4 regions of the Nonomuraea sp. NPDC050153 genome follow, and region 2 is predicted to be linked to each of the others. Evidence: riboswitches for the same ligand, from Rfam matches in the RefSeq annotation. Region 2 holds a riboswitch; each other region holds the start of a gene.
The links. A riboswitch is a leader RNA that binds a small molecule or an ion and turns the genes downstream of it on or off. The one in region 2 is predicted to bind cyclic di-AMP.

Region 1 (7,211 bases), on a different contig from region 2:
TGCGCGCGCTGCCCTCCGAGATCGTGTCGGAATCGGTGGCGCGCATGTCCGTCGAACGCGAGACCACGCTGCGGGCCCTGGTGCCCGACCTGCCGCCCAGCCCGCACGTCCGGATCCGCCGCGACCGGGAGGAGACATAGTGAAGGTCTTCTACGCCTCGACGCTGTTCGGGGCGATGTCGCTGGCCGCCGCCATCGACGACGGCCGCTTCGGCGACGGGCGCCGCGTCCTGATCGTGTCGAACAACGCGGCCATCCCCGAGGTGTCGACGCCGCTCGACAAGACGCCCGGCTTCGCCGTGCTGCGCTCGCGCTTCGACGCGGTGCACTCATGGAACGACCTCATCGCGCCGCTGCACCCCTCCGACTGGCGGGCCCGCGTCATCGAGGTGCCGATGATGGAGCGCCTCATCCGCACCGTCTGGGGCCTGAACGACGTCGAGGAGCTGGTGCTGGAGTCGATCGCGGTGCCCCCGGCGCGGACCATCGCCGGGCTGGTGCGCGACTGCCCGATCACCGTCTACTCCGACGGCCTGATGAGCTACGGCCCCACCCGCGACCCGCTGCCGGCCGAGATCTTCCGCCGCATCGGACGCCTGTTCCACCTGGACCTGGTGCCGGGCCTGACCCCGCTGCTGCTCAGCGAGTACGACGTCGCCCCCTCGATCCTGCCGGACGAGCGGTTCATGTCGATCGTGCACGAGGTCACCTCCACCGCCCCCGACATGAGGCCGGGCCAGGCGATGATCCTCGGCCAGTACCTGTCGGCCCTGGAGATCGTCACTCCGGAGGAGGAGGCGGGGCTGCACGAGACGATGCTCAAGGCCCTGGCCGCCCGCGGCCACACCGACATCGTCTTCAAGCCGCACCCGGCCGCCGGGCGGCGCCACGCCCAGCTCCTGCGGGCCGCGGCCGAGCCCCTGGGCGTGCGGCTGTCGGTGGCCTCGGAGAGCGTGCCCGCCGAGGTGTGCTTCGCGGCGCTGCGGCCGGAGCTGGTCGTGGGCTGCTTCTCGACCGGGCTGCTGACCGCGCAGCGCTACTTCGGGCTGCAGGTGGCCTCGTACGGGACGGACCTGGTGCTCGACCGGCTGGCGCCGTACGAGAACAGCAACCGGATCCCGGTCACCATCGTGGACGCGCTGCTGCCCCGGCTGTCACCGGAGGGCGCCGTGGAGCATCCGACGGCGGTGGACCTGCGCGGGCTCGTCCGGGCGGTGGGCTACTGCATGCAGGCCGAGACGTATCCGGAGCTGCGGCCCGCGAGCATCCAGTTCGACGCCCGCTACTTCAAGCGCAAGCGCCTGGAGACCCTCGGCCTGGTGACCCGCCCCACGGCACTCACCCGGCTGCGCCGGAAGATCCGCTCGGCGATCTGACGCTCCTCCGCGAAGGACCGCGACCCCGGACGGCGGGAGGGACCCTCCCCCACCGTCCGGGGTCGCGGTCTTCTCAGGGGAAACGGGGCGCGGACGACCACGCCCCGGGCGGTCCCCCGGGACGCGGGCCGACGTTCTCGAACAGGAAGCGCGGCGATCAGCCGAGGGCTTTGAGGTAGCGGCGCATGCGGCGCTTGGCCCGGTAGCCGGCCCGCAGCATCGACGGATGCACCTCCACCCGCAACCGCGCCCGCCGCCGCGCCGCCGCGTGCTCGGGCCCGTCCAGCAGCGACCGCGCCGGTACGCGCGACCCCGCCGCCACCAGCCCGGCCAGCCGCGACGCCCAGTCGTTGTGCGCCGCCGGGTGGAAGTAGTTGGCCTCGCACCACTCGGACGAGGCCGGGCGGAAGCCGCCCTTGGCCAGTTCGTCAAGGGTGCCGAGCAGCCCGCTGCCCTCGAACACCAGGTTGATCATCTCGGCGCTCACGCCGAAGTCCGACAGCACCAGCGACGGCACGCCCAGCGCGATCGCCTCCAGCGCCGCCGTCGAGCTCACCGTGACGAACCCCGCCGCCCGCTCCAGCTGGTCGTGCATCGACCCCGCCGCGAACTCCAGCCGCCCCGGCTCGCCCATCTCCCGCCACAGCCGCTGGTAGTGGTGGCGCTCGTTGTGCGTCTGCCGCTCGTCCTCAAGGGCCCGCAGCTTGACCACCACGTCCAGCTCGGGCCGCAGCCGGGCCAGGTCGGCCAGCGCCAGCAGGATCCGCTCGCGCTGCTCGCGCTCCCGCGGCACCTTGGCCTGGGTGGCGAACACGACCCGGTTCCCGCCCCCGGCGACCACGTCGGAGCGCAGGAACGGCAGCCGGGCCAGCCCCACCGCCCCTCCCCCGCCAAGCCGGCCGGCGATCTCGGAGAACTCGGCCACCTCACGCTCGCTGTGCACCACGAACAGGTCGCACCCGCTGCGGAACAGCCACGCCTTCTCCGTCGCCGGCACCGAGATGCCCGGCAGCCCGCTCACGAACACCGGCCGCGGCCGCAGGTCGCCGAGCACGTCGGCCACCAGCACGTCCACCACCGGGCCCGTGCAGGCCACGAGCACCACGTCCGGCCGCATGCGCTCGGCCAGCCGCCGCACGGACCGCGCCGAGACCACCGGCGGCGGCTCCAGACCGCCCACGGCGGCGGCGATCTGCTCCGGCGAGGGCGCGATCGGCGTGCGCACCACCACCAGTTCCGCCGTGTCGCCGGGGGGAAGGTCGCCGAGCAGGCAGGCCGCCCACTTCAGATACGAGTCGGAGTCGGCGACCGCCAACACTTTCAACCGGACACTCCTGTCAGATGCGAGCGAAGGGCGGGGGCCGCCCTGCTGGTCCACCAGTCGTCAGGAACGTCCACGGGCTCCACGGCGACACCGCGCGAGCTGAGCAGCACCCGCAGCGAGGTGATCGCGGTCGAGGGCAGGCTGAGCACGCGCTGGCTCGCGTCCAGGCCGCGCAGCGTCAGCTCGGCCGGCGCGCCCACGTCGTGCACGGTGATGCCCGGGCGCTCCCGGATCAGGGCCACGTCCACGGGGTCCTCGCGGCGGTGCGGGTAGTACGCGAGCGGCTCCCGCGCCGCCAGGTCCGTCAGCCAGCGCAGGTAGTGGTCGCGGTGCACGAGGCCGTTCCTGACGAGCGAGGTGCCGAGGACGACCGTGCGCTCCGCGGGCCCCTCCGCGCTGGGCGGCTGGGCGCGCAGCCAGGCGAACTGGTGGCGTACCAGGTTGATCCCGGCCCGGCGCACCCCGTCCTCCAGGGCCTCGTCCACGGGCAGGGCGGTGAAGACCGACACGTCGCTCAGGCGCAGCCGCAGCGCGGCCGCCAGGCCCAGTGTGGAGCGCAGCCTGCCCGGCTGGGCCCTGGCCCGCAGCAGCGGCCGGAACGGCCCCGCGGCCAGCAGCTCCAGCAGCCGGAGCGTGGCCAGCCCGTCGTCCACGATGACGATGCGGCCGGGACGCGAGGTGAGCCAGCGCAGCTGCACCCTGCCGGAGAAGGCGTCACCGACGGCCTGCACGCGTCTGGGCATGCGCTCACGCGGCTCCGCCAGCTCAAGGCCGTCGGGCAGCCCGAGGGACCTCAGCTCCCGACGCGTGGCCTTCAGCGGTCGCAGACCGGCGCGCGGCACGACCACCGTCTCGGGGCCGAGCACGCCCGCGTGATGGGCCTCGACGGCGCACAGCATCTGGAGCGGAGACTCCACCCAGGCCGACGCCTGTTCGACCACTCCTGTCCTCCCAGCCGGGTGATGGCCCGTTCACGACCGCTTCAAGCTAGCCCCGCCGCCTTAAGCCACCAGAAACGCGACGTGAACAATGGAGGGTATGAACTCGCTCATGCTCAACACCGACGGCGTGCAGATCCCGCAGCTCGGCTACGGCGTCTGGCAGGTCCCCGCCGATGAGGCCGCGCAGGCCGTCGCCACCGCGCTGCGGGCCGGCTACCGGCACATCGACACCGCCGCCGCGTACGGCAACGAAGAAGGGGTGGGGCAGGCCGTGCGGGAAAGCGAGCTGCCGCGCCGGAAGGTGTTCGTCACCACCAAGCTGTGGAACGCCGACCACGGCCGCGCGGAGGCGGCCTTCGAGGAGTCCCTGGCCCGGCTCGGCCTCGACTACATCGATCTTTTCCTCATCCACTGGCCGGTGCCGCAGCAGGACAAGTACGTGCAGGCGTGGAAGGCGTTGGAGAAGATCTACCGTGACGGGCGCGCCAAGGCCATCGGCACCTCGAACTTCACCGTCGCCCACCTCACCCGCCTGATGAACGAGACCGGCATCGTGCCCTCCATCAACCAGATCGAGCTGCACCCGTACCTCCAGCAGCGCGAGCTGCGCGCCTTCCACGAGGCCAACGGCATCCTCACCGAGGCGTGGAGCCCGCTCGGCCAGGGCCAGGGCCTGCTGAACGACCCGGCGCTGGCCAAGCTGTCCGACAAGTGCGGCAGGACGCCCGCGCAGATCGTGCTCCGCTGGCACCTGCAGCTCGGCCACGTCGCGATCCCCAAGTCGGTCACCCCGTCGCGCATCGCCGAGAACATCGGCGTCTTCGACTTCATCCTCGACGCCGAGGACATGGCCGCGATCGGCGCGATGAACAAGGGCCATCGGATCGGACCCGACCCCGATACGTTTGACATGACCTGATTCGTCTACGATCTCCCGCGTGCGAGATTTTGCGTGGGGCATCGCGGCGACAGGACGTATAGCGCAGACCGTCGGGGCGGTCATCGCCGCCGAACCGGGCATGCGGGTGGCCGCCGTCGGCTCGCGGAACCTGGAGCGGGCGCAGGCGCTGGCCGCCACGCTGGGCGCGGAGTCGGCGTACGACTCCTATGAGCGGCTCTGCGCCGACCCGGCCGTGGACGCGATCTACGTGGCGACGCCGCACGCCCAGCACCTGGAGGTGGCCGAGGCCGCCATCGCCGCGGGCAAGGCCGTGCTGTGCGAGAAGCCGCTGGCCGCCACCGTGGACGACGCGGAGAAGATGGTGCGCCTGGCACGCGAGGCAGGCGTGTTCCTGATGGAAGCGATGTGGATGAGGTTCAACCCTCTCATCCAGAGGATCGCGGCCGACGAGCGCTTCGGCGACCTGCGCTCGGTGCACGCCTCCTTCGGCTTCGCCAAGCCGTACGAGCCGGAGCACCGGCTGTGGGCGCCGGAGCTCGGCGGCGGGGCGCTCCTCGACCTGGGGATCTACCCGTTCGGCCTGGCCCAGTTGCTCCTCGGCATGCCCTCCGACCTGCGGATCACCGGCTCCCTGGCGCCCAACGGCGTCGACGCGGAGGCCGGCGGCGTGCTGCTCTACCCCGATGGCAGGAAGGCTCTCGTGGAGACTTCGTTGCTCGGGAATTACCCGAACCATGCCAGCGTTGTAGGCACCCAGATGCGGGTGGACATCCAGGCGCCGTTCTGGGCTCCGCAGCGGATCGTACTGTCCGGGCCCTCGATGGAGCCGGAGGAGTACACGCTCGATTCGGTGAACCACGGGTACGCCGGAGAGCTCCGCGAAGTCCGCGCCGCGACGGCCGAAGGCAGGACCGAAAGTTCGATCATGCCGCTTGACGAATCCCTTGCCATGATGGGGCTTCTGGCCGATGCTCGCAGGCAACTCGCCTAGCTGGGCCTTTATGGATTTGTAATCCTCTTGCCTCATGCATTACGTTTGGGGCATCCTTGAGACATACGTCCGGTTTGTCCGGACTTGTCCGACCATCGCACGACACATCACAGGAACGTCCTGTGACCGCTGAATCCGCCTTCGGGCGGAGCCGGGGACCCACGTCCTTTGGGGTGAATCGGCACTTCGGTGCCGTAGGGCAGCTTCCACGCCCGAACCCGTCAGCTAACCCGGTAAGCGGCATGGAAGCAAGGAGTAACCCCCTCGATGGCCAACTTCCGCTTTACCTCTGCTGCGAAGAACAACATCGCCCGCGCCCTGCTCGGCGCCACCGTCCTCGGCTCCGTGTTCGGCGTCCACATGACGAGCGCCGGAGCCGCGGAGAAGCAGCCGATCGACACGACCACCGTCTCCGACCACGCCGAGCGCTCCCGCGAGACCAGGGTCACCGCCACCGCCGCCCAGGTCCTGGCGCTCGCCAAGTCCCAGATCGGCATCTCCGAGAACGCCGCCGGCGGCGGCACCAAGTTCCAGCAGTGGTACGCCAACTCCCAGCGGGCCGCGGAGACCGTCGCCCGGGACGGCGGCAGCCGCACCGAGTACCTGAACGCCGCCTGGTGCGCGATGTTCGTCTCCTGGGTCGGCGAGCACACCGGCGCCCGCGCGCAGATCGGCTGGGACTCCTGGACCGTCGCCCACGCCAAGTGGTTCCAGGCCAACGACCGCTTCGGCACCGAGCCCAAGCCCGGCGCCATCGTGTTCTTCTCGTGGAGCGGCAGCAAGAACCTCAAGGACATCAAGCACGTCGGGTTCGTCGAGAAGGACAACGGCGACGGCACCATCACGACCGTCGAGGGCAACACCGGCCGCGGCAAGGTCGAGGAGCGCGTCCGGCCCAAGTCCCAGGTCGTCGGCTACGGCTACCCGCAGTACCGCGGCTGACCGGACTCCCCCACAGCCCGGACTCCCCAACAGCGCCGAACGAGCGCGCGTCCCGCGAACGGGACGCGCGCTCGTCGCGTTCACCCTCCTAGCGTTCACCCTCGTCGCGTTCGCCCTCCGCGCGTGCGGCGGCCCGCCACCGGGGAAGACCCGAGGCAAGCCGTCCACGACCTCGCCGAGGAGCCGCCCACCATGCCACCGCACACGTGGAGGGGCCCGTGAGGAGGGGCGGGCTGCGGTGGATCGCCGACGGGCTCTTCCCGAGCGGCGCCAACCCGCACGGCGTCCTGCCCGCCCTGCTGATCCTCCTGGCCCTCGTCACCGGCCTCGTGGACGCCGTCAGCTACCTCGGCCTGGGCCGCGTCTTCGTCGCCAACATGACCGGCAACCTCGTCTTCCTCGGCTTCGCCCTGGCGGGGGCCGCGCAGATGTCCAAATGGGCCTCGCCGGTGGCCCTGGCCGCCTTCGGAGCCGGCGCCTGGAGCGCCGGCCGGGTGAGCAGGCGGGCCACCAACCCGCGACGCGCGTTCGCCGCCGCCACCGCCGCGCACGCGCTCCTCGTCGCCGCCGCCCTCGTCGTCGCCCTCGTGGCCGGACACCGGGCCACCGCGCCGCAGGCGGCCCTCATCGCACTGCTCGGCTACGGCATGGGCCTGCAGAACGCCTCCGTGCGCGCGCTCGGCGTACCCGACCTGGTCACCAACGTCCTCACCACGACCCTCACGGGGCTGGCCACC
Region 2 (7,211 bases):
GCCTGCCAGGACGCGTCGATGATGTTCTCCGCCACCCCGACCGTGGCCCACTCGGACGTGTCGTCGCTGGAGGTGATGAGGACGCGGGTGATGGCGCCCGTCCCGTGGGTGCCCTCGAGTATGCGGACCTTGTAGTCCACCAGCTCCAGCTTCGCCAGCTCGGGGTACAGCTTCTCCAGCGCCAGCCGCACGGCCTTGTCCAGGGCGTTGACGGGGCCGTTGCCCTCGCCCGTGGCGACGATGCGCTCGCCCTTGGCGTGGAGCTTGACGGTGGCCTCGCTGACCAGTTCGCCGCCCTTCGTGCGCTCCACGATCACGCGCCACGACTCGACCTCGAAGTGGCGCTTGCGCTCCCCGTGCACGGTGTCGCGCAGCAGCAGCTCGAACGACGCGTCCGCGGCCTCGAAGGTGAATCCGCGCGACTCCAGGTCCTTGACCCGTTCGACCAGGGTCTTGGTGTGGTCGGGGGTGAGGTCGTAGCCGAGTTCGCGGCCCTTGAGCTCGACCGAGGCGCGGCCGGCCATGTCGGAGACGAGCATGCGCATGTCGTTGCCGACGGCGGCGGGGTCGATGTGCTGGTAGAGGTTGGGGTCGACCTTGATGGCGCTGGCGTGCAGGCCGGCCTTGTGGGCGAAGGCGGAGGTGCCGACGTACGGGGCGTGGGAGTTGGGGGTGACGTTGGTGACCTCGGTGATCGCGTGGGCGATGCGGGTCATGTCGGCCAGCGCCGCCTCGGGGACGAGGTCGAAGCCGCGCTTGAGCTGGAGGTTCGCCACGACGGTGAAGAGGTTGGCGTTGCCGGAACGCTCGCCGTAGCCGTTCGCGCAGCCCTGGACGTGCGTGGCCCCGGCCTTGACGGCGGCCAGGGTGTTGGCGACGGCGCAGCCGGTGTCGTCGTGGCAGTGGATGCCGACGCGGGCGCTGGTCTGGACGGCCTCGTGGACGATCTCGGCGAGTTCGTCGGGGAGCATGCCGCCGTTCGTGTCGCACAGGGCGATGACGTCGGCCCCGGCTTCGGCGGCGGTCCGCAGGACTTCGAGCGCGTAGGCTGGGTTGGACTTGTAGCCGTCGAAGAAGTGCTCGGCGTCGAGGAAGACTCGCTGTCCCCCCGCACGAAGGTGAGAGACCGTGTCGCGGATCATCGCGAGGTTCTCCTGGAGAGTCGTGCGGAGGGCCAGCTCCACGTGCCGGTCGTGACTCTTGGCGACAAGGGTCACGACCGGCGCGCCGGATTCGCGCAACGCGGCCACCAATGGGTCGTCGGCTGCCTTCACACCGGCCCGGCGGGTCGCACCGAACGCGGCGAGTTGCGCATGCTTCAGGTCGAGCTCTGTTCGAGCCCGCCTGAAGAACTCTGTGTCCTTGGGGTTGGCGCCCGGCCAGCCCCCCTCGATGAAACCGACGCCCAGACCGTCCAAGTGGCGCGCGACGGCGAGCTTGTCGGCGACGGTGAGGTTGAGCCCCTCCTGTTGGGCGCCGTCACGCAGCGTCGTGTCGTATACGTGGAAGCGGTCGTCGGCCATGAGTCTCTCTTCTCTGGAAGTCCTCTGGAAAGCAAAAAGACCCCTCACGGACGTGAGAGGTCTGCGCGCTGGCGGTGTCCTTTGTCAGCCAGCGCGCCTGCCGATAATGAGCAGACCGTAGAACATGGTGCCGCCCAGTCTGCCACATGCATTCACCATGTGGCACATCGATCTCAGCTTCTGGGACAAGCCTTTACACGGTGACACCGTCGCCACCTGTGATGACGCGCTCGAGCGTGGCCGGATCGAACACCTCGTCGCCCAGCAACTGCCCGTCGAGCAGCACCGTGGGCGTGCCCTGGAGCCGTACCTTCGCGGTCTCCGCCAGATGGGCCTGCGCGTACGACTGCGACCTGACGCACTCGTCCACCGACGCCCCCGCCCGCCGGGCGGCCTTGACCAGATCCTCGACGGCGAACCCGGACGCCTCGCCGTGCGGCACGGGCTGCATGGCGTACAGCTCGTCCCTGAAGGTGAGCCAGTTCTCCTCGGGGACGCAGCGGGCGGCAGCGGCGGCGCGGATGGAGTTCGAGCGCATGGGCTCGTCCTGGAAGATCGTCACCGGGTGGAAGACGACCTTGACCTTGCCCTCCATGGCGAGTTTCCTGATGGTGCCGTCTACCTTGGCGTGCATGTCCTTGCAGATCGGGCAGTCGAAGTCCTCGTACAGGTCCAGCACGGGAGCCTCGCCGCCCCGGTCGGCGAGGACCATCGAACCGTCCATCTGCCGGGTCAGCCGCACCCCCTCGGACGACCGGCCAGGCTCCGAGAACGACAGCACCCCGAGTACGGCGATGGCCACGCACGCGAGCGCCACCGCCAGCAACCGCTTCATCATCAGCCCACTCTCACCTCGTTGATCGCGCAGACCTTACCCGATGCCGAAAGAATGGACGTATGAAGGCATACCTCCTCGATCCCGCTGTAGCACGATACGTCGTTGCCCACACGACGCCGCCCGACCCGCTGCTGGACGAGCTGGCGAAGGAGACGGCCCGGGCCACCGGGGACGCCGCCGGCATGCAGATCTCCCCCGACCAGGGCACCTTCCTGACCATGATCACCCAGCTCGTGGCGCCGCGGGTGGTCGTCGAGGTGGGGACGTTCACCGGCTACTCGTCCGTGTGCATCGCCAGGGGCCTGTCCGGCGGGCGGCTGCACTGCTTCGACGTGAGCGAGGAGTGGACCTCCATCGCCCGCCGCTACTGGCGCGAGGCCGGGGTGGACGACCGCGTGACGCTCACGCTCGGGCCCGCGCTGGAGACGCTCGCCTCCTTCGACCAGACCGTCGACCTGGCCTTCCTCGACGCCGACAAGGGCAACTACCCCGGCTACTACGAGCTGCTCATGGAGCGCCTGCGGCCCGGCGGGCTGATCGTGGCGGACAACACCCTGCGCAGGGGGCACGTGGCGGACCCGGCGCGCGAGGAGCCGACAACCGTGGAGATCCGGCGGTTCAACGACCTGGTGATCGAGGATCCGCGGGTGACCGTGCTCATGATGCCGGTCGCGGACGGGATGACCCTGATCAGGAAGAACTAGGCGGGGCGGCCGGGCCCTCGCGGACCCGGCCGGCCCAACTAGACGATCTTGTGGATCCAGTTGTGCGTGTCGGGGCGGGCGCCGTACTGGATGCCCACCAGTTCCTCGCGCACCCGCAGCGTCACCGGGCCGGGGTTGCCGTCGGCGACGCTCCAGGCGCGGTCGGCGCCCTTCACCGTGCCCACCGGCGTGACCACGGCCGCCGTCCCGCACGCGAACACCTCGGTGAGCTCCCCGGACTCGCACCCGGCCTGCCACTCGTCGACCGAGATGAGGCGCTCCTCGGCCTCCAGGCCCAGGTCAGCGGCCAGCGCCAGGATGGAGTCCCTGGTGATGCCGGGCAGCAGGGTGCCGGTCAGCGCGGGGGTGACGAGCTTGTCGCCGAAGACGAAGAACAGGTTCATCCCGCCCATCTCCTCGACGTACTTGTGCTCGTGGGCGTCCAGCCACACCACCTGGTCGCAGCCGTTCTCCACCGCCTGCCGCTGCGCGACGAACGCGGCCGCGTAGTTCCCGCCGCACTTCGCGAAGCCCGTGCCGCCGGGGGCGGCCCGCGTGTACTCGGTGGACAGCCAGACGGAGACGGGCTTGAGCCCACCCGTGAAGTACGAGGCCGCCGGGGAGGCGATGACCATGTACTTGTACGACTTCGACGGGTAGTTGACGCCGAGCCCCGCCTGGGTGGCGATCATGAAGGGGCGCAGGTAGAGGCTGTGGCCCTCGGTCGTGGGCACCCATTCCTTGTCGGTCTCCACGAGGAGTTCGAGCGACTCGACGAACGCCTCCTCCGGCAGCTCCGGCATGGCCATCCGGACCGCGGAGTGGTTGAAGCGGGCGGCGTTCGCGTACGGGCGGAACGTGACGATCGAGCCGTTGGTCTGGCGATAGGCCTTGAGCCCCTCGAACAGTTCCTGCGCGTAGTGGAAGACCGAGGTGGCCGGGTCGAGCGAGAGCGGGCCGTACGGCACCAGCTCGGCGTCGTGCCAGCCCTGCCCCTCGGTGTAGTCGATCGAGATCATGTGATCCGTGAAGGTCTGCCCGAAGCCGGGGTTCGCCAGTACCTGCTCCCGCTCGGCCGCGGTGCGAGCGTGGTCGGATAGCTGCACGTCGAAGCTGAGCTTTTGAGCGATGGTCATGACGTCGGTCCTTCTCTCTGCGAATCTGCCCAAATCTACAGAAACCTGTGGATCGGTGCTGATGGGCGGGACTGCCCGGAGGACAGTCCCGTACTTCCTATTGTCTCGCCATATGGGATGGCAAGCGGCCAATGGGGCGGTCACCCCTTTTGGACGCAAAAAAGCGCCTGGCGGCCCTCTTCGGACCACCAGGCGCGTTGGAGGCTAGGCGGTCCTAGCCGGATACTCGCGCGGTGATGTCGTCACCGATCTCGTGAGTGGTGCGACCCGCCCAGCCGGCCAGCCGCTCAAGGATGTCCTCGGCGACCGCCTGCTCGACCTTGGCCGACTCGGCGTGCAGGCCGAGGTGGTCGAGGAGCATGGCGACGGACAGGATGGTCGCGGTCGGGTCGGCCTTGCCCTGGCCGGCGATGTCGGGCGCGCTGCCGTGCACCGGCTCGAACATGCTCGGCGCGGACCGCTCGGGGTTGATGTTGCCGCTGGCGGCCAGGCCGATGCCGCCGGCGATGGCGGCGCCCAGGTCGGTGATGATGTCCCCGAACAGGTTGTCGGTGACGACCACGTCGAACCGCTCCGGCTGGGACACGAAGAACATCGAGGCCGCGTCGATGTGGCAGTAGTCGGTCGTGACGTCGGGGTATTCCGCCGCGAGGCGGTTGACCGTGCGCTGCCACAGGTCACCGGCGAAGGTGAGGACGTTAGTCTTGTGGACGAGCGTCAGCTTCTTGCGCGGCCGCGTGGCGGCCTTCTCGAACGCGTACCGCACCACGCGCTCGACGCCGTAGGCGGTGTTGAGCGACTCCTGGGTGGCGATCTCGTACGGGGTGCCGCGCCGCATGGCGCCGCCGGTGCCCGCGTAGAGGCCCTCGGTGCCCTCGCGGACGACGATCATGTCGATGTCGTCCGCCGTGGTGTCGGCCAGCGGGGTGGTCACGCCGGGGAACAGCTTGACCGGGCGCAGGTTGACGTAGTGGTCGAACTCGAAGCGGATCCGGAGCAGCAGGTCGCGCTCAAGGATGCCCGGCGGCACACTGGGGTCGCCCACCGCGCCGAGCAGGATCGCGTCGTAGCCGCGCAGCTCTTCGAGCACGCTGTCGGGCAGCGTCTCACCGGTACGGTGATAGCGGGCGGCCCCCAGGTCGTAGTGGGTGGGCTCGAACTTCGTGCCAACTGCCTCCAGGACCTTGAGCCCTTCGGCCACGACCTCGGTGCCGATCCCATCGCCGGGGATGACGGCCAGACGGATGTTACGCGACTCCATGGGCGGTACCTTACCGCGTCGTCTCGCCTGACGAACACGTCATCTCATTTTTCGGACGCCCACTTTGTCCGTATTGCGGTTTTTTGACCGTTTCGTTAAAGTCGGCGACCAGCCTAATCCGCGCAGCCGTTGCGTGGAGTCGGGGACCCACTTCCCCCTGGGGCGAGTCGGCATCCCCATGCCGTAGGGCTACTTCCAGGCCCGAGCCCGTCAGCTAACCCGGCCGGCCACTTGGAAGGACAGACCCCTGTCTCGAATCGCCATCGTCCTGGCGGCGGGCGCCGCCGGGCTCATTCTGGCCACCCCAGCCCACGCCGCGACCACCCCCGAAAACCCCACCACCCTGACCGGCGCCCAGATCAAGAAAATCCAGGAGAAGCAGGGGCCGAAACCCGCCTGGAAGATCGCCCTCAAGTTCGCCATGAGCAAGCGCGGCACACCGTACGTGTGGGGCGGCACCAGCCCGAGCGGATACGACTGCTCCGGGCTCATGCTCAGGGCCTACGAGCACGCCGGGATCGAACTGCCCCGCACCGCGGCCGAACAGTACTCCGCGTTCGGCAGGAAGATCTCCTGGGAGCACCTCAAACCCGGCGATCTCGTCTTCTTCCACGGCCTCGGGCATGTCGGGATGATCTCCCGGCCCGGCTACATGGTCCACTCGCCGCGCACGGGCGACGTGGTCAAGGAAGAGCGCCTGAGCCAATGGCGCCGCGACTCCTTCGTGGGTGGCGTCCGCCCCGACCCCAAGGGCGTACGGCTCTGGTCCAAGCTCCAGAAGCAGCGCGAGGACACGCCCACCACGCTCACGGCCACCCTGTAGAAGGCACCGGCGTCCGCCTCCCCGCGTGCGGTCAGGGGAGGCGGGCGTCGAAGATGAGGTCCCAGGCGCGGGTCCTGGCGTGGGCCACCGCGCCCAGCAGGACGCCGCTGTCGCCCAGCGTGCTGGCCACCACCGACGGCCGCAGCGGGCCGAGCTCGGCGATGCGGCTCTTGATGGCCGCTCCCAGGAGGTCGAGGTTGCGGCCCACGCCGCCGCTGAGCACGATCACCTCCGGGTCCAGCACGGCCGCGACCGCCACCAGCAGGCCGCCGATGCGGCGCCCCTCGGCCTCCACCACCGAGCGGGCCACGCCGTCGCCGGCTGCCGCCGCGGCGAAGACCTCCTTGGCCGTGTCCAGGGTCAGGCCGGCGGCACGGGCGGCGCGGACCACGCCGGGCGCGGCGGCCACCGCCTCCGTGGCGCCGTGCGCCAGGGCGTGGTCGGCCGGTGGCGCCGGGTCCTCGGCCGCGGGCACGTACGAGACCTCCCCCGCCGCTCCTTTGGCGCCCACGTACAGCTCGCCGTTGATCACGATGCCCATCCCGACGCCGGTCCCGATGGACACCAGCGCGAAGTTCGACTTGCCGCGCCCCTCCCCGTGCACGTGCTCGCCGACGGCGGCCAGGTTGATGTCGTTCTCGATGACGAGCTCGACCTCCAACGCGGCGCGCAGGCGCTCGGCCAGGTCGGGGCCGGGCAGGTTGGGGGCGAACTCCAGGCGGCCGAGCGCCGGGTCGTACACGCCGGGCGATCCGACGACGGCGCAGGCGATGGCGGGCCAGTCGGCCTCGGCCTCGCGGGCGGCGGCCCGGCACAGCTCCCCGACCAGGACGGCCAGCTCGGCGGAGGTGCGGGCGGTGTTGCGCAGGTCTCTGCGGCCGGCGAAGGTCCCGCGCAGGTCGGCGACGGCGACCCGGATCCAGTCG
Region 3 (7,211 bases), on a different contig from region 2:
CCGCATATGTGCGCATGGAAGATCACCATCCGGACGTCCGGCTTTCGAGTTCCGGGCCCGGATAACGATCATGCGCTTATGGCGGCCGCCGGGGTCCTAGGCGAACGGCATAAGCGCATGGTCGATCGTTGACTCGCTCAGTGAGCCGCTTCGTACTTCTCGACGACCGTGGAGGCGATCCGCCCGCGCTCGCTGACCGGCAGGCCGTGGGCCTTGGCCCACTGCCGGATCTCCGAGCTCTTCTCGCGGCTCATCGCCCTGCTGCCGCCGCGACCGCGGCGACGCGTGGAGATGGCGCCCGCCCTGCGCGCGTGCTGCACGAAAGGCGTGAGCGCGTCCCTCAGCTTCTTCGCGTTAAGGTCGCTGAGGTCAATCTCATAGGACGAGCCGTCAATAGCGAAGCTGACCGTCTCATTGGCCTCGCCCCCATCGAGGTCATCGATGAGAATCTCCTGGATCTGCTTGGCCATCTACGCAATCCTTTCGCGGAGCATTGTTTCATTCGCCTGCCCAAACATATACCCGGAAAGGCGCGGAGACAATTCAGCGCAGCGGGGATTCGGCTGACTAGCCGATCAGTTCTGGCTCTCGGCCTGATCCTCGCGGTTTCGGCGGCCGCCCAGGGCCTCGGACCGGACCAACTTCACTACGCCAAAGATGAAGGCGCCGCCCACCACCACAGGGGGGATGAGCGCTGACAATACGTCTGTAAGGGCTTCCATTCGTCCTCGCCTCCACGGCTAGCGGGGTTTGGGGGGCGCATTATGCGGATGGGAGCGCGCCCGGGAGGAGCGCTGCGGCCCTCACGGCGCGCTGGGTGACTACCGTTCGCACCCGACCATAGCGGCGCACAGATGCCCTGCGCCTCGCGGGGCACCAACATCCGGCAACCCGGACGCCCCATAGCCTAATGCCAGTCTCTCCAGGCTCCTTACCGGATCAAGAGAAAATTTTTGGAATTGGCGTCCTGCCAGGCACGGATGGGTCAGCGAAGATCTTTTACCACACGTGTTCCGGCCAGCCTGTCGTGCGGACCGCGCTCCAGGGGCTTGTCGATCAGGATGAGCAGCCCCACGCAGAACAGGAGCATTCCGGCGAGCAGATTGACCACGGGAATGCCCATGAGCATGACAGGGCCCGGATAGACCAGGGACCGTTTGAGCAGCGCCCAGGCGGAGACGTGGGCCGGTGCCAGGCGAATCCCCATGATCGCCTTGCCGAACGTCCTGCCGCGCCGGTAATGGGCCGACCAGTCGTAGCCCGTATAAGCCAGCCCCGCCACCAGCCACGCGAACACCCCGGGCAGCCGCCCGTCGAACGCCTCCAGCATCCCGACAGTTCGGAAGATGCCCCACAGCGCGATGAACAGAATGTAATAGAACACTCCGAAGACGAACGCTTCAATCGCCCGGGCGGCGAGCCGTTCCCACCATTCCGCGGGCGGCGCGTCCGCCCGCGGCGGCGACCCGGCCATAACCCCCACCTCGCGTCATCAGCGGCCCAGGCTCCCCATTTTGGTACGGCCCCCGCACACAAAACAGGGACCGGCACGAAGCCGGCCCCTGCTTTTACCTGACGCTTGGACTACTTGATCTTCACCACCACGGTGTTGGCGACCTTGTCCGCGAACGTCTGCTGCAGCGGCTTGTCCCAGAGCTGCGAGGCGCCGTTGACGGCCACGGCCGCGTAGGCGAGCAGCGAGCTGAGGAAGCCCAGCGGGATGGCGCCGAGCGCGTAGCCACCCCACGTCACGCCGGCCCGCTTGAGCGCCGCATCGGTCGGCAGGCCGCCCGGCGACAGGGCCTGGCCCACGGGGACGACCTTGATGCCCATGACCATCTTGCCGACGGTCTGGCCCTTCGCCTTCAGCAGGAAGAAGTCGTAACCGACCCATAGGGCGGTCACGATGATCGTGATCAGGATGCCCACGACCACGCTCGAGAAGAAGCCGCTGCTGGCGCCGCTGCCCGAGACGTAGCTGGCCACGAGGATCGCCGTCAGGATGCCGCTGATGACGAGGTTCACGACGAAGAGGATGACCCCGTCGATGAGCCTGGCCACCAGACGCTGCCACCACTCCGCCAGCGGGGCCGGCGCGCCGGGCGGCTGCACGCCCACGGGGCCGGGCTGACCGTAGGCCTGGCCGTAGCCGGGCTGGCCGTACTGCTGCGCCTGCCCGTACTGCTGCTGGCCGTACTGCTGGTCGCCGTAGCCCTGCTGGGCGTAGCCGGGCTGGGACTGCTGGCCGTAGCCCTGCTGCCCGTACTGGCCCTGCTGGCCGTAGTCGGGCTGGGATTGGGGTTGCTGGCCGTACTGCTGCTGGCCGTAGTCCGGCTGGGACTGCGGCTGCTGGCCGTACTGCTGCTGGCCGTAGTCCGGCTGGGACTGCGGCTGCTGGCCGTACTGCTGCTGACCGTAGTCCGGCTGCGACTGGGGCTGCTGGCCGTACTGGCCCGAGGGCTGCTGCTGGCCGTAGCCCTGCTGCCCGTAGCCCTGCTGGGACGCCTGCTGCTGGCCGTAGCCCTGCTGGCCGTAACCGGGCTGGGACTGCTGCTGCTGGCCGTAACCGGGCTGGGACTGCTGCTGCTGGCCGTACTGCTGGCCATAGCCCTGCTGGCCCGACTGCGGCTGCTGCCCGTACTGCTGGCCGTAGTCAGGCTGCGAGGCCTGCTGCTGACCGTAGCCCTGCTGGCCGTAGTCAGGCTGGGACGCCTGCTGCTGGCCATAGCCCTGCTGGCCGTAGTCGGGCTGGGACTGCTGCTGCTGGCCGTACTGGGGCTGCTGGCCGTATTGCTGCTGCTGCCCGTACTGGGGTTGCTGACCGTACTGCTGCTGCTGGCCGTACTGCTGTTGCTGGCCATAGCCCTGCTGACCGTACGGGGGCTGCTGCCCGTAGGCATCGTCCGCCCGGTAGCCGATCACAGTCGCGTCCGGGTCGGGCTCGCCGGGGTGGCGGCCCGGGTTCTGCTGCCCGTACTGGGGGGGCGCAGAGTTGTCGCCGGATTCGTTCTGTGGATACGGCGGCTGTCCGGTACTCACCGTGTCACCTCGCTTCGAGTGCGCATGTGGCACGTGTCAGGACACATGCCTGTGCTGCCCAACGTATCGACATAGGTATCAACAATCACCTTTCCATCTGGTCAAGGTCCGCGTCACCCGATGTCAGGTGGAGCAGCATGCGGGTGTTGCCGAGTGTGTTCGGCTTGACGTGTTCAAGATCCAAAAACTCCGCCACACCCTCGTCGTACGAGGCCAGCAGTTCGGCGTACACCTCAGGGGAAACAGGTGTGCCCTGAATCGGGCGGAACCCCAGTCTCGCGAAGAAGTCGACCTCAAAAGTAAGACAGAATACACGCCGCAGACCCAAATCCTTAGCCTGCTGGATCAGTGCGGAGACGATCCGGTGGCCGACGCCCATCCCCCGGCACTCGGGATCCACGGCCACCGTGCGGACCTCGGCGAGGTCCTCCCAGAGCACGTGGAGCGCGCCGCAGCCGACGACCTGCCCGCCCCGCTCGGCCACCCAGAACTCCTGTACGTCCTCGTACAGGGTCACCGTGGCCTTTTCCAGGAGCCGAGGCCCCGCACCCGCATAGGTGTCCACCAGGCGCCTGACCATGCGCACGTCGCGCGTGCGGGCACGCCGGACCACCACCGCGGTCTCGGGCACTGTCAGTTCGGCCACCTGCTCCATGGTTCTCCAGGGTACAGATCTCATTACGGCTCAGCCCTAACTCCCATGTCTCGGCCCATCTTGTTACATCTTGTGGCCAGATGGGCGCGGGCCCTCGCCGCCGACTCCCGCCCATCGAAAGCGCGGACAAAGAGGGCATAGGACCTCTTCCGCACGGCTGTCCACGAGATCACCTTGTGACCCTTCGGTTGTGAAACCTCTACGGACTTGGCAGTTCTGGTTGAGCAGGAACCCGGAGTGCATTAGTGTCCAGCGACAATGCCCCCGCGTATCGCGCGGGAGGCACGCCCAATTCTCGCAAGGGAAGCCGGGGAACCGCCGGTGGCGACCTCCGACGCCACCACTGGGGTGAATCCGAGCCTCTCGGTAGGGCTGCTCCGGCCCGAACCCGTCAGCTAACCCGGTAGGCGTCTACGAGAGGAGCTGGTTGGTGAAGCGCACGCTCAGCGGTGGGGGGAAGTCGGCGGGCAAGCACGCCCGCCCTTCGGAACGGGCTCGGCGACCGCGCCGCTTCGGTGTGGTGAGTCTCACAGTCGCCGCGCTGCTGTTCGCCATCCCCGTCGGTTCGGCGTCCGCTGACCCCAAGCCCACGCTGAAGGATCTCGCCGACCAGGCCACGAAGCTGCACACCGACATCGAGACGCTGAGCGAGCAGTACAACGGCCAGCGGGAGAAGCTCAAGACCGCCAAGAAGGCCGCCGAGGCCGCGGAGAAGACGTTAACGAGCAGCGAGTCGGATCTGGCCGCCAAGCGCGCGAAAGCCGCCATGCTGGCCCAGAACGCCTACATCACCGGCGGCCTGAAGACCCTCGCCTTCACCACCTCCGACGACCCCGAAGGCTTCCTCAACCGCGCCGCGACCTCGTACGCGATGCAGGCCGAGCAGGGCGAGGAGATCAACGCCCTCACCAGGGCCATGGACACGGCCACCCGCGCCAGGGAGAGCGCCAAGGCACGCATAGCCGAGGTCCAGCAGCTCGTCACCGACATCGACTCCAAGCGCGACAGGATCACCAAGCTGGTGGCGAAGGTCGAGAGCAGCCTGTTCACGCGGGCTCTGGGCGAGGCCGGGCGCCCCGGCACGCGGGCCGTGCGCGTCAACCTCCCGATCCCGGGCTCCGGCAAGGCGGCCGAGGCCGCGCGGTGGGCGCTCACGCAGCAGCTCAAGCCGTACGTCTGGGGCGCCGAGGGCCCCAGCTCCTACGACTGCTCCGGGCTCGTCATGGCGGCCTTCCAGCGGGTGGGCATCTCGCTCCCGCACTACACCGGCGACCAGTGGACCGCCGGCAGGCACATCTCGCGCGAGGAACTCCGGCCGGGCGACCTGGTGTTCTTCTACAGCGACCTGCACCACGTGGGCATCTACATCGGCGGGGGCATGATGGTGCACGCCCCGCAGACGGGCGACGTCGTACGGATCGCGTCGATCGCGAGGCGGCCGTTCGCCGGCGCGGTGCGCATCGCCGACTGAGCCGCACCCCGGCGGTCCGCCGCGGCTAGATCAGCTGGCGGCGGGCTGCCCAGGCCACGGCCTCGATCGCGGTGGCCACGCCTATGCGGTCGCAGATGCCCCGCAACCTGCGGCGTACCGTGCGCCCGCTGATATCCAGCCGCCGCCCCACTCGATCAACCGTGACTCCCTTGGCCAGCTCCGCCAGCAGCGCCAAATCAGCATGGCTGAGCTCAACGCCTTCAGTGAGCACATCCATCGGGAGCCCTCCCCCCAACAGCAGAACTTGGACCTCACAGATGGGCCAAAGCCGCTCCTCGCAGACGGTAAACGCATCCTGGAAAGGTCGTCAAGCTCGACAATCGCCGCACTTGACGAGCGCTATTGACATGATCCGCTATATATGACGCACTCGCGATATGTCAGGACGGTGAGTGATCACATTGGGCCCTCCGGAATGGCCCTGACCAGCCTTCCGGTTTTCGATCAGTACGGTATGGATATTCCGCATGATCGATAAGCTCGATATCGCGGGGAGCGCGTCCGTGACGCGATCTTTCCGGCGCGCGACAAGCCACCAATCGCTCGCTTTGTACGGCACCGCCACACGATCCGCCCACCCAGGTCAGGCGGCCGGTTAAGCCAATTTGATCAATCCCGCAGGACAATTGCCGCCGGGGGTCTCGACCGGCGGGCCGGCGCCCGGCGGGTGGCCCGCCCGGTTGGCCGGGCCGTGCGACCTCGTTTCCGGGTGCCCGTACGCGGCGTGCAATGAGGCGATCACAGAGGCGGACGAGGCGCCGCGGACGCTCCCGGAGGCGGAGCGGGGCCTGCCTGCGCGACCTTGACGCGATGCTTACAAGCGTCTTCGGATCGGAAACCGGGCGGCCCAGAAGCCGGATTCCCGACAGCGGTGATCACTCAGCCGTTGGCGGAGTCGTAGCGGTCCCTGGCGGCCTCGACGTCCCCGATGTGCGTCTCGGCCCAGCTCTTGATCGCGGCCACCAGCGGCATCAGGCTCTCGCCCAGCGGGGTGAGCGCGTAGTCCACGCGTACCGGCACCGAGGGGGTGAGCGTGCGCGAGACCAGGCCGTCGCGCTCCAGGCCGCGCAGGGTCTGCGTGAGCATCTTCTGGCTGACGCCCGCGATGCGCCTGGACAGGTCGCCGTAGCGGCGCGGACGCTCCGAGAGCGCGGTGAGCAGGAGGGTGACCCATTTGTCGCTGAGGGTGTCGAGCAGCTTCCTGGAAGGGCATTGGGCGAAGTACGCGTCGAAGGTCTGCCTGGCCTCGTCGCGCCGCTCCGCCGCCGTCTTCGTGGCCACCCGATCGCCCCTTTCCACCCCTGCTTACTCCGAGAGGGTAACTCCCCGGAAAGGGGAGGGCGGGGGCGTGCGGCGGGCCGGTTGGGGGCGCCGCCGCACGCGCGAGCCGGGCGTGGGTCAGTGGGTGGGCTTGACCAGGGGGAAGAGGATGGTGTCGCGGATGTTCTTGCCGGTGAAGGCCATGATCATCCGGTCGATCCCCGCGCCCATGCCCCCCGTCGGCGGCATCGCGTACTCAAGGGCCTGAAGGAAGTCCTCGTCCAGCTGCATCGCCTCGGGGTCGCCCCCGGCGGCCAGGAGGGACTGCTCCATCAGGCGGCGGCGCTGCTCGATCGGGTCGATCAGCTCCGAGTAGGCGGTGCCCAGCTCCGTGCCGAAGCCGATCAGGTCCCACTTCTCCGTCAGCAGCGGGTTGTCCCGGTGCTGGCGGGTCAGCGGCGAGGTCTCCAGCGGGTAGTCCATGACGAACGTGGGCTGGACGAGCGTGTGCTCCACCAGGGCCTCGAAGATCTCCTGCACCAGCTTGCCCGAGCCCCACTTCGGGTCCCAGTGGATCTCGCGCCGGTCGGCGATCTTGCGCAGCTCCTCCAGGGAGGTCGAGGTGGTGATCTCCTCGCCCACGGCCTCGGACACCGCGCCGAACAGGGTGATGCGCGGCCACCGGGCGATCCCCAGGTCGACCTCCACCCCGTCGTGGACGACCACCGTGGTGTCCAGGGCGGCCACCACGGCCTTCTGGTACAT
Region 4 (7,211 bases), on a different contig from region 2:
TCGCCCTGGAGATGACCTGCTGCGGGGTGTAGGTATCGTGCCAGTGGCGGCGGTATTCGCGGGAGGAGGCGATGGCAGTCGGGTACGGATAGTCGTCGACGATCCCGCTGGTGTGCTGGAAGAGGTTGCGAAGGGCCCGTCGTTGCCGCGCCCTTTGATCAGGCCGGTGAGCCACCTGTCCACGGCGTCGTCGAGTGACAGCTTCCCCTCGCCGGCCAGTTGCACTACCACGGTGGCGACGAAAGCCTTGTTGCTGGAGCCGATCCGGAAATATCCGTTCGGCGGCAGCGGGCTCCTCGTCCGGAGATCAGCGACGCCGGCCGTCGCGACCATGCTCCTGCCCTCGCCCATGACGCGCACCCGCACCCGCCGGCTCCGCTGGCGACGATCCTCTCAGCGTCACGCCGCAGGTCCGGCTCCCTATGCGGTTTTGCCGGCCGATTCCAGTTTCAGACCGGCCAGCAGGTTGAAGGAGCCGGTCAGCAAGTTGAGGGCGACCAGGCCGGGGATCTCCGCGATGATCCGATCGCTCCAGCCATGACCCCTTAGCTCGGCGACATCCTCGTCCGTCAACGAGGAGGGTTCGGCCAGCACACGGGTGGCCACCGCGATCAGCGCCGCTTCGCGAGCATCAGTGGAGGTGCCCTGACGGGCGAGGGCGATGTCGGCCTCGCTCAACCCTGCCGCCCGGCCCGCCACGGCGTGTGCGTCGAGGCAGAGACCGCAACCGATCCATTCCTGCAGGGCGAGTGAGATCTTCTCGCTGAGAGCGCGGGGCAGCTTGCTGCGCTTCATGGCCCGCGACAGGTCCAAGTAGCCCTGGAGCAGGGCCGGCGAGTGCGCCATGGTGGAAACCATCTCACCGGCCGAACCACTGCGGCTGATGATGTCATCCAGCAACTCCCGGGACTTCGCTGGTGCTTCTGCAGGGTCGAGCGCGTTCAACCGTCGCATGTCATCTCCCTCTTCAGGTCGCGTCGAAGATACCATACCCTCCCTGGGTATACCTTTAGCTGGAGGATCCCCTTGGCATGCCCTGTCCGGCCGAGCGCTTCGGTCGGCGAATGCGGGTACGACCTGAGGCCAGAAGCGCGCCGATAGGACCATTCCGACGCGGGTACTGCCCGCTCGGCTTACGCTTCCGGCGCCGCCTTTCCCAGCGGAGAGATCTACCCTCCGCGCAGACCCGCGCAGAGTTGGGCGACTTCCTCCTCGGCGTACGGAGGCACGTATGAGCTCTTCAAGCCCACGGTCCGTCATGTCGAGCCGCGTGGACGGCACGCGCGAAACTCTGACGTTGATCGATCGAGTCGCCGGCCGCGCATTGACCTCCTCGGCAGGCATGCCGTCCAGGGTGAAGGTGACGATGCCGCACCGCTCGGCCCCCAGGTCGTGCACGTGGCAGCCGAGCAGTTCCGCCTGCTGCTCCCGCAGGTGGTCCGCCGGCGCGTAGACCCGGTCCCGGACGTTCTCGAGCCCCCTGGCGAGCGCCTCGTCGATGGCCGCGCCCAGGCCGAGCCGGGCGGCAACGCTGTACTCCCAGTTCTCGAAGCGGGCGCGCGCCTGGCTGCGCCTTGTAGCGCGACGGCGCTGTCCAGCGGGCGCCGTGCAGGTCCAGGAAAGGCGGGTCGAGCCGGTCGAGCGCCGCACGCCGTACATAGATCAGACCTGTGCCGCGAGGAGCGCGTAGATACTTGCGACCGGTGGTGGAGCAGGGCGCCGACGAGCAGACCGGCTACGGCGGCATGCGTCCACAACCGATGCCGATCCGATGAATCCCAGCGTAGGGCCACAGAGGCCACGCTTCGACGCTATACGACGACGGGCGGTGCCGGGATTTCCCCGCACCGCCCGTCCTCCCTTGACCATCGCACCGGCAAGGTGTCTTCCCGTCAGGCCTTGTATTCGGGGTAGCCGTAGCCGACAACCTGGGACTTGGGCCGGATCCGCTGCTCCACCCTGCCGTTGCCGGTGTTGCCCTCGATCGTGGTGATCGTGCCGTTGCCGTTGTCCTGCTTGACCAGACCCATGTGGTCGATGCCGGTCACGCTCTTGCCGTTCCAGTCGTAGAAGACCACCGCGCCGGGCTTGGCGAGGGCGCCCCAGCGCTTGTTGGCCTTGAACCACTTCGCCCAGGTGACCGTGTAGGCGTCCCAGCCCATGGTGGTCCGGGCGCCGGCCTTCGCACCCACCCAGGAGACGAACATGGCGCACCACGGGGCGTTGGCGTACAGCTGCAGGGTGCCGCCGTCGCGAGCCAAGGTCTCTGCCGCCCGCGGCGAGGACATGTACCAGCGGTGGAACAGGGTTCCGCCACCCGCGGCGTTCTCGGTCACACCGATCTGCGACTCGGCGATCTTCAGCACCGCCTGGGCGGTCACCTGGCGGGCGGCCGTCTGCGGCGCGGCATGGGAGGAGACGGCATTAGATCGCGAAGACTGCGCATCGGTCTGATGGCCGGCGGCGAAGACCGGGGTGCCGGCGAGGACCACGCCGGCCACGACGCTCATCCCGACGGCGAAGCGGGAAAGCCTTGCGGACGTCACGGCACCGGCGAAGACATTCTTGACCATTACTGAGAGATTGCTCCTTGCTTCCATGCCGCCTACCGGGTTAGCTGACGGGTTCGGGCGTGGAAGTGCCCTACGGAGCGCCCATACGGTGCGCGCCGATTCACCCCAGGGAGATTGGGTCCCCGGCTCCGCGAGATCGCGAATTCGGCGGCCGCGCCACCTTGTGGACTCGATGTTCACGCTGGTGAGACGCGGTCTCGGCAATACGGGAGGCGTCGCTCGGCATCGAGTGCTGCCAGGCGTACGCCTTGGGTCATTGAAGGTAAGCGAATCGCATAGAAAGATGCAAGCCACGTTCGGGAACAGGAAACAGGATCTCCTATCCTGTAGGCCAAATACGAGAGAATTTTTACCTACTCCCGTGCTTTTCAGGTCACATCGTGCAGAGAAGGGGGCGAGAGCTTCGCGAGGATCGGCAAGGCCCGCTCCGCCCGCAACGGGTCGATCGGGAGTACGTGGCGTGCCCACCAGCGGGACGTCTCCGGAGCCGGAGACGCTTCGGTGAGGCCGGGCGCGTACTCGTCGAAGGGAGGGTCGTACACGTACCCGACGATGACCCCGTGTCGGCGCAGTTTTCGGATCGCACGTTCACGATCCTCGACAAGGAGCGGCACCCGGAACAGAGGCTGCTCCAGCTGCTCCAGCACCGCCGGCGCGACCGTCTTCAACTCGGCGAGCCGGTGTACGCCGGCAAGCCTGCGCCCACGCTGCGCCTCGAGCGTCTTCATCCGGCGCAGTCCGTAGGCCTCGATCAGTGATCCCTGGCGCATGCGATAGCGATGGTTGTCCGCGCACACCCAGGCGTCCAAGGCGTCCAGCCCGGGGCATTCCATGCCTCCGACGGCCAGTCGCGGCGCGAGCGCCATGCGCCGAAGCGCGATCCGGTGGCCTTCACGCCGCTCGTTCAGGCCCAGCGCCTGGGCCAGCCACCAGGCCGGGCCGCTGAGGGCTGTGGCCGAAACGGCGTTGCGAGCGATCATCTTGGCCATGACACCCAACTCGGCGAGCGGGAATCTCCGCGAAAGCCAGCGCGTACGCAGTGCCTGCAATGCCGGGCGATCATCCGGTTGCGCCATCGCCACGATTCCGCCCGGGGCGGCGCCTGGATGTTTGGACAGGCTGAAGACACCGGCATCGCCGAATGCTCCGACCGGCACTCCCATCACCGTCGTCTGCATGGCGTGCGCGGCATCTTCTATGAGAGGGATGCCGCGTTGGGCGCACATTCCGCCCAGGGCGATGATGTCGTCCGGCAGGCCGTACAGGTGAGTGGACAGCACCCCGTCGAAACGCAGCCCGTCCACGGCTCGGGTGTCGATGTTGCCGTTGCGGGGATTCGTCGGGGCGATGACCGGTCGCAGCCCCGCGGCCAGCACCAGGAACAGGATTTCGTCCGGCGAGATCGCCGACATCAGCAGGCGCTGCCCAGGCGACATCCAGTGCCGTAACGCGATGAACAGGCCGAACCTGTTCGAGGGCACGTACAGGCACTCTCGGCCCAGCCGGGAGGCGAACTCCGCTTCGATTCGTTCGAACACCGGTCACCTCGAGTCACGCGCTCGCGGCGGAGGGCCCCGCATCATACAACTATGAAACATAGTATTTAGCTGGAGCAAGGTGACAATCGGGGCATCTCAGGAGCGAAATGCACAGGGGATGATGGTCCTGAACTACTACGCACCATAGGCGATGCGTCTATGCTGGTGGCATGACGCGAGCAGAACGGGTGATCCTGCGCCTGATGCTGCTCGTGGTCGTGGCCCTCGGCGTCGTGGCGATGCATACGCTCGGCCACATCAATGGGCATGCGGACCTGCCACCTGCCGGGAGCCACGTCGCCATGCATGCCGTTCCCTCCGAGGCCGGCATCGCCGCCGGAGAAGAGTCCCATGAGGGCGCCGGTGCCGGCTGGGTGTGCCTGGCGATCCTCGGCACGGCTCTGACCCTGTTGTTGTTCCGGCTGGGCACCCGTGACGTCCTCGGTGCGTCGGGCCCCGCCAGCCTGTCGCTTCGGCTCTGGTCCAGGTTCCTTCGCGCGCCGCCGATCCGGTCGCTGACGCGCACGGTCGTGCTCCGGATCTAGACGGGGATCCGGCCCCCTGAGGGCCCGAGGTCTCCCTTCCGGCACGATCTTTCAAGCGAGGAATCACTGTGGACATCGATCGACGCACCATGCTCAGAACCGGTATCGGCCTGCTCGGCGGGGCGGCTCTGGCCGCCTGCAGCCCGAGCCGTAATACCACGGCATCCCCATTCGTCAGCCCGACCGGCGCGCAGGTGCGCGCCGTCGAGCAGGCCCGAAAGCCGGGCGTGGTCAAGGACGTTCGGCTGGTGGCCGCCGAGACCCAGGCCGACCTCGGCGGTGTGACGGTGCGGACCTGGGCCTACGACGGCCGCGTCCCCGGCACCCCGATCCGCGTCACCGCAGGCGAAGTGGTGCGGGCCCGCCTGTCCAACCGGCTGCCTGCCGACACCACCGTCCACTGGCACGGCCTCGCCCTGCGCAACGACGCCGACGGCGTGCCCGGCGTCACCCAACCACCCGTCAGGACGGGCACGGAGTTCACCTACGAGTTCACCGCCGCCCACCCCGGCACGTACTGGTTCCACCCGCACTCCGGCACCCAGCTCGACCGGGGCCTGTACGCCCCGCTGATCGTCGAGGACCCGCGCGAGCCGCTCGGCTACGACGAGGAATGGACGATCGTTCTCGACGACTGGCTCGACGGTGTCACGGGCACCCCGGACGAGGTCCTGGCCGAGCTGTCCCGCGGCATGGGGGGCATGGACCACGGCGGCATGCCCGGCATGACGAGCACGACGCCCAGCCCGTCGTCCGGGATGGGCGAGCACATGCTGATGGGCGCCACGAGCCTGCTGCTCGGCGGCGACGCGGGCGACGTACGCTACCCGCACTTCCTGATCAACGGCCGCCTCCCCACCGACCCCGAGACCCTCACCGCCAAGCCGGGCACCCGGCTGCGCATCCGCCTGATCAACGCCGGCGGCGACACCGCCTTCCGAGTCGCCCTGGCCGCTCACCGGCTGACCGTCACCCACACCGACGGATTCCCCACCGTGCCCGCCGACACCGACGCGCTGCTCATCGGCATGGGCGAGCGCTACGACGTGCTCGTCACGCTCAAGGACGGCGTCTTCCCCCTGGTCGCGCTGGCCGAAGGCAAGAACGCCCTCGCCCGCGCACTGATCCGTACCAGCAAGCGGACCGCCGTCCCCAAGCCGGACCTGCGCCCCCGTGAGCTGGACGGCGACGTCATCCGCTACGCCAAGCTGCACCCTCACGAGTCGGTACGGCTGGCGCCCGAACAGCCGGACCGCACCGTGAAACTGGAGCTCACCGGGAGAATGATGGCCTACGACTGGGCGATCAACGGCCGCAAGTACGACCCGAAGACCATCACCCCGATCCGGTCAGGAGAACGGGTGCGGCTGTCGTTCGTCAACCGCACGGCGATGTGGCACCCCATGCACCTGCACGGCCACACCTTCGCCCTGCCCACCGGCGTCCGCAAGGACACCGCCATCGTGCTGCCGAACTCCACCCTCGACGTCGACTTCCAGGCCGACAATCCGGGCATCTGGATGATCCACTGCCACAACGTCTACCACGCAGAGTCCGGCATGATGACGCTGCTCGGATACCAGCCGACCTGATCCGGCTAACATTCGGCTGAACGGACGGATCGCCGGGAGGATCCCGATGACGCGGCGCAAGCTGGGACAGTTGGAAGCCGAGGTGCTCGCCGTGTTGGCGGGTGCGGACGCCTTCCTGTCCACCGGCGAGCGGCTGGGCGGCGCGCCCGCGCACACCACGATCAACACTATCCTGTTCCGACTGCTGGACAAGGGCCTGGTGATACGGGAGCGGCGCGGGCGCGGCTTCGCCTACCGCCTCACCGCCAACGAGTCCGGGCTGGCGGCCGAGCGCATGTTCGGCCACCTCCGCCTGGCCCACGATCCGTCGGATGTCCTGAGCCACTTCGTCCACGGGCTGAGCCCAGCCGAAGAGGCCGCGCTCCGGGCCGTGCTCCGGGCCGTGCTCGACGACCGCTCATGAGCCCGGAGTCATTCCTCCCGGCGCTGGTGCTGGCGGCACTGACCTTGCTGCTGAGCCGGCGACAGCCACGCCTGCATCCGAAGTGGGTCGCACGGGCCGTGGTCATCCTCTCCGCCAGCACGGCGCTGGCGGTCATCGGCACGCTCGTGCTGATCATCGTGGTCGCCGCCTACCCGAACGAGGGCGGGCACGGCTCTGCTCCGCTCCCTCTGGCGTTCACGTCCGCGGCCCTGCTGGCTCTCACCATCGTCCACGCCCTTGCCGCGGCCTGGCGCTGGCGGCGTGACCTCAGAACGGCCACCGGTCTGGTGAACGATGAGCGCCCGTTCGCCATAGCCGTACCGGGCAGGCAGGGCGGTGTCGCGGTCTCGACCGGCCTGCTCGGACTGCTGTCCGGCCGAGAGCTCGAGGTGGTCTTCCGCCACGAGGAGACCCACCTCAGGCACCGCCACCACCTGTATCTCGCGGTGGCAACCGTCACCGCCAAGATCTTCCCACCCCTTGCCCTCGCCACCGGCGCACTGCGCTACACGCTGGAACGGTGGGCGGACGAGGACGCC

Region 1: another riboswitch for cyclic di-AMP. It lies ahead of ACIBQ1_RS02895 (CHAP domain-containing protein); the one in region 2 lies ahead of ACIBQ1_RS22555 (C40 family peptidase).
Region 3: another riboswitch for cyclic di-AMP. It lies ahead of ACIBQ1_RS25675 (C40 family peptidase); the one in region 2 lies ahead of ACIBQ1_RS22555 (C40 family peptidase).
Region 4: another riboswitch for cyclic di-AMP. It lies ahead of ACIBQ1_RS35655 (CHAP domain-containing protein); the one in region 2 lies ahead of ACIBQ1_RS22555 (C40 family peptidase).

Annotation. Positions count from the first base shown of each region.
Region 1 is NZ_JBITJQ010000001.1:608,159-615,369, reverse strand. It holds gene ACIBQ1_RS02925 (glycosyltransferase family 2 protein) at 1-140, shown strand, start outside; gene ACIBQ1_RS02920 (polysialyltransferase family glycosyltransferase) at 140-1,375, shown strand; gene ACIBQ1_RS02915 (DUF6716 putative glycosyltransferase) at 1,533-2,693, opposite strand; gene ACIBQ1_RS02910 (hypothetical protein) at 2,696-3,640, opposite strand; gene ACIBQ1_RS02905 (aldo/keto reductase) at 3,738-4,559, shown strand; gene ACIBQ1_RS02900 (Gfo/Idh/MocA family protein) at 4,579-5,532, shown strand; cyclic di-AMP (ydaO/yuaA leader) riboswitch at 5,650-5,787, shown strand; gene ACIBQ1_RS02895 (CHAP domain-containing protein) at 5,800-6,474, shown strand; gene ACIBQ1_RS02890 (YoaK family protein) at 6,693-7,211, shown strand, end outside.
Region 2 is NZ_JBITJQ010000008.1:282,630-289,840, reverse strand. It holds gene cimA (citramalate synthase) at 1-1,523, opposite strand, end outside; gene ACIBQ1_RS22575 (DsbA family protein) at 1,717-2,361, opposite strand; gene ACIBQ1_RS22570 (O-methyltransferase) at 2,421-3,065, shown strand; gene ACIBQ1_RS22565 (branched-chain amino acid aminotransferase) at 3,104-4,201, opposite strand; gene ACIBQ1_RS22560 (3-isopropylmalate dehydrogenase) at 4,416-5,462, opposite strand; cyclic di-AMP (ydaO/yuaA leader) riboswitch at 5,563-5,706, shown strand; gene ACIBQ1_RS22555 (C40 family peptidase) at 5,884-6,285, shown strand; gene ACIBQ1_RS22550 (ROK family protein) at 6,317-7,211, opposite strand, start outside.
Region 3 is NZ_JBITJQ010000010.1:212,165-219,375, forward strand. It holds gene ACIBQ1_RS25655 (Lsr2 family protein) at 138-470, opposite strand; gene ACIBQ1_RS25660 (RDD family protein) at 986-1,474, opposite strand; gene ACIBQ1_RS25665 (RDD family protein) at 1,585-3,039, opposite strand; gene ACIBQ1_RS25670 (amino-acid N-acetyltransferase) at 3,125-3,694, opposite strand; cyclic di-AMP (ydaO/yuaA leader) riboswitch at 3,970-4,119, shown strand; gene ACIBQ1_RS25675 (C40 family peptidase) at 4,215-5,165, shown strand; gene ACIBQ1_RS25680 (LuxR C-terminal-related transcriptional regulator) at 5,191-5,403, opposite strand; gene ACIBQ1_RS25685 (winged helix-turn-helix transcriptional regulator) at 6,066-6,467, opposite strand; gene lysX (bifunctional lysylphosphatidylglycerol synthetase/lysine--tRNA ligase LysX) at 6,585-7,211, opposite strand, start outside.
Region 4 is NZ_JBITJQ010000018.1:46,889-54,099, reverse strand. It holds partial or broken gene ACIBQ1_RS35665 (serine hydrolase domain-containing protein) at 1-333, opposite strand, end outside; gene ACIBQ1_RS35660 (carboxymuconolactone decarboxylase family protein) at 421-954, opposite strand; gene ACIBQ1_RS35655 (CHAP domain-containing protein) at 1,893-2,573, opposite strand; cyclic di-AMP (ydaO/yuaA leader) riboswitch at 2,588-2,733, opposite strand; gene ACIBQ1_RS35650 (DegT/DnrJ/EryC1/StrS family aminotransferase) at 2,942-4,111, opposite strand; gene ACIBQ1_RS35645 (hypothetical protein) at 4,300-4,656, shown strand; gene ACIBQ1_RS35640 (multicopper oxidase family protein) at 4,725-6,248, shown strand; gene ACIBQ1_RS35635 (BlaI/MecI/CopY family transcriptional regulator) at 6,295-6,651, shown strand; gene ACIBQ1_RS35630 (M56 family metallopeptidase) at 6,648-7,211, shown strand, end outside.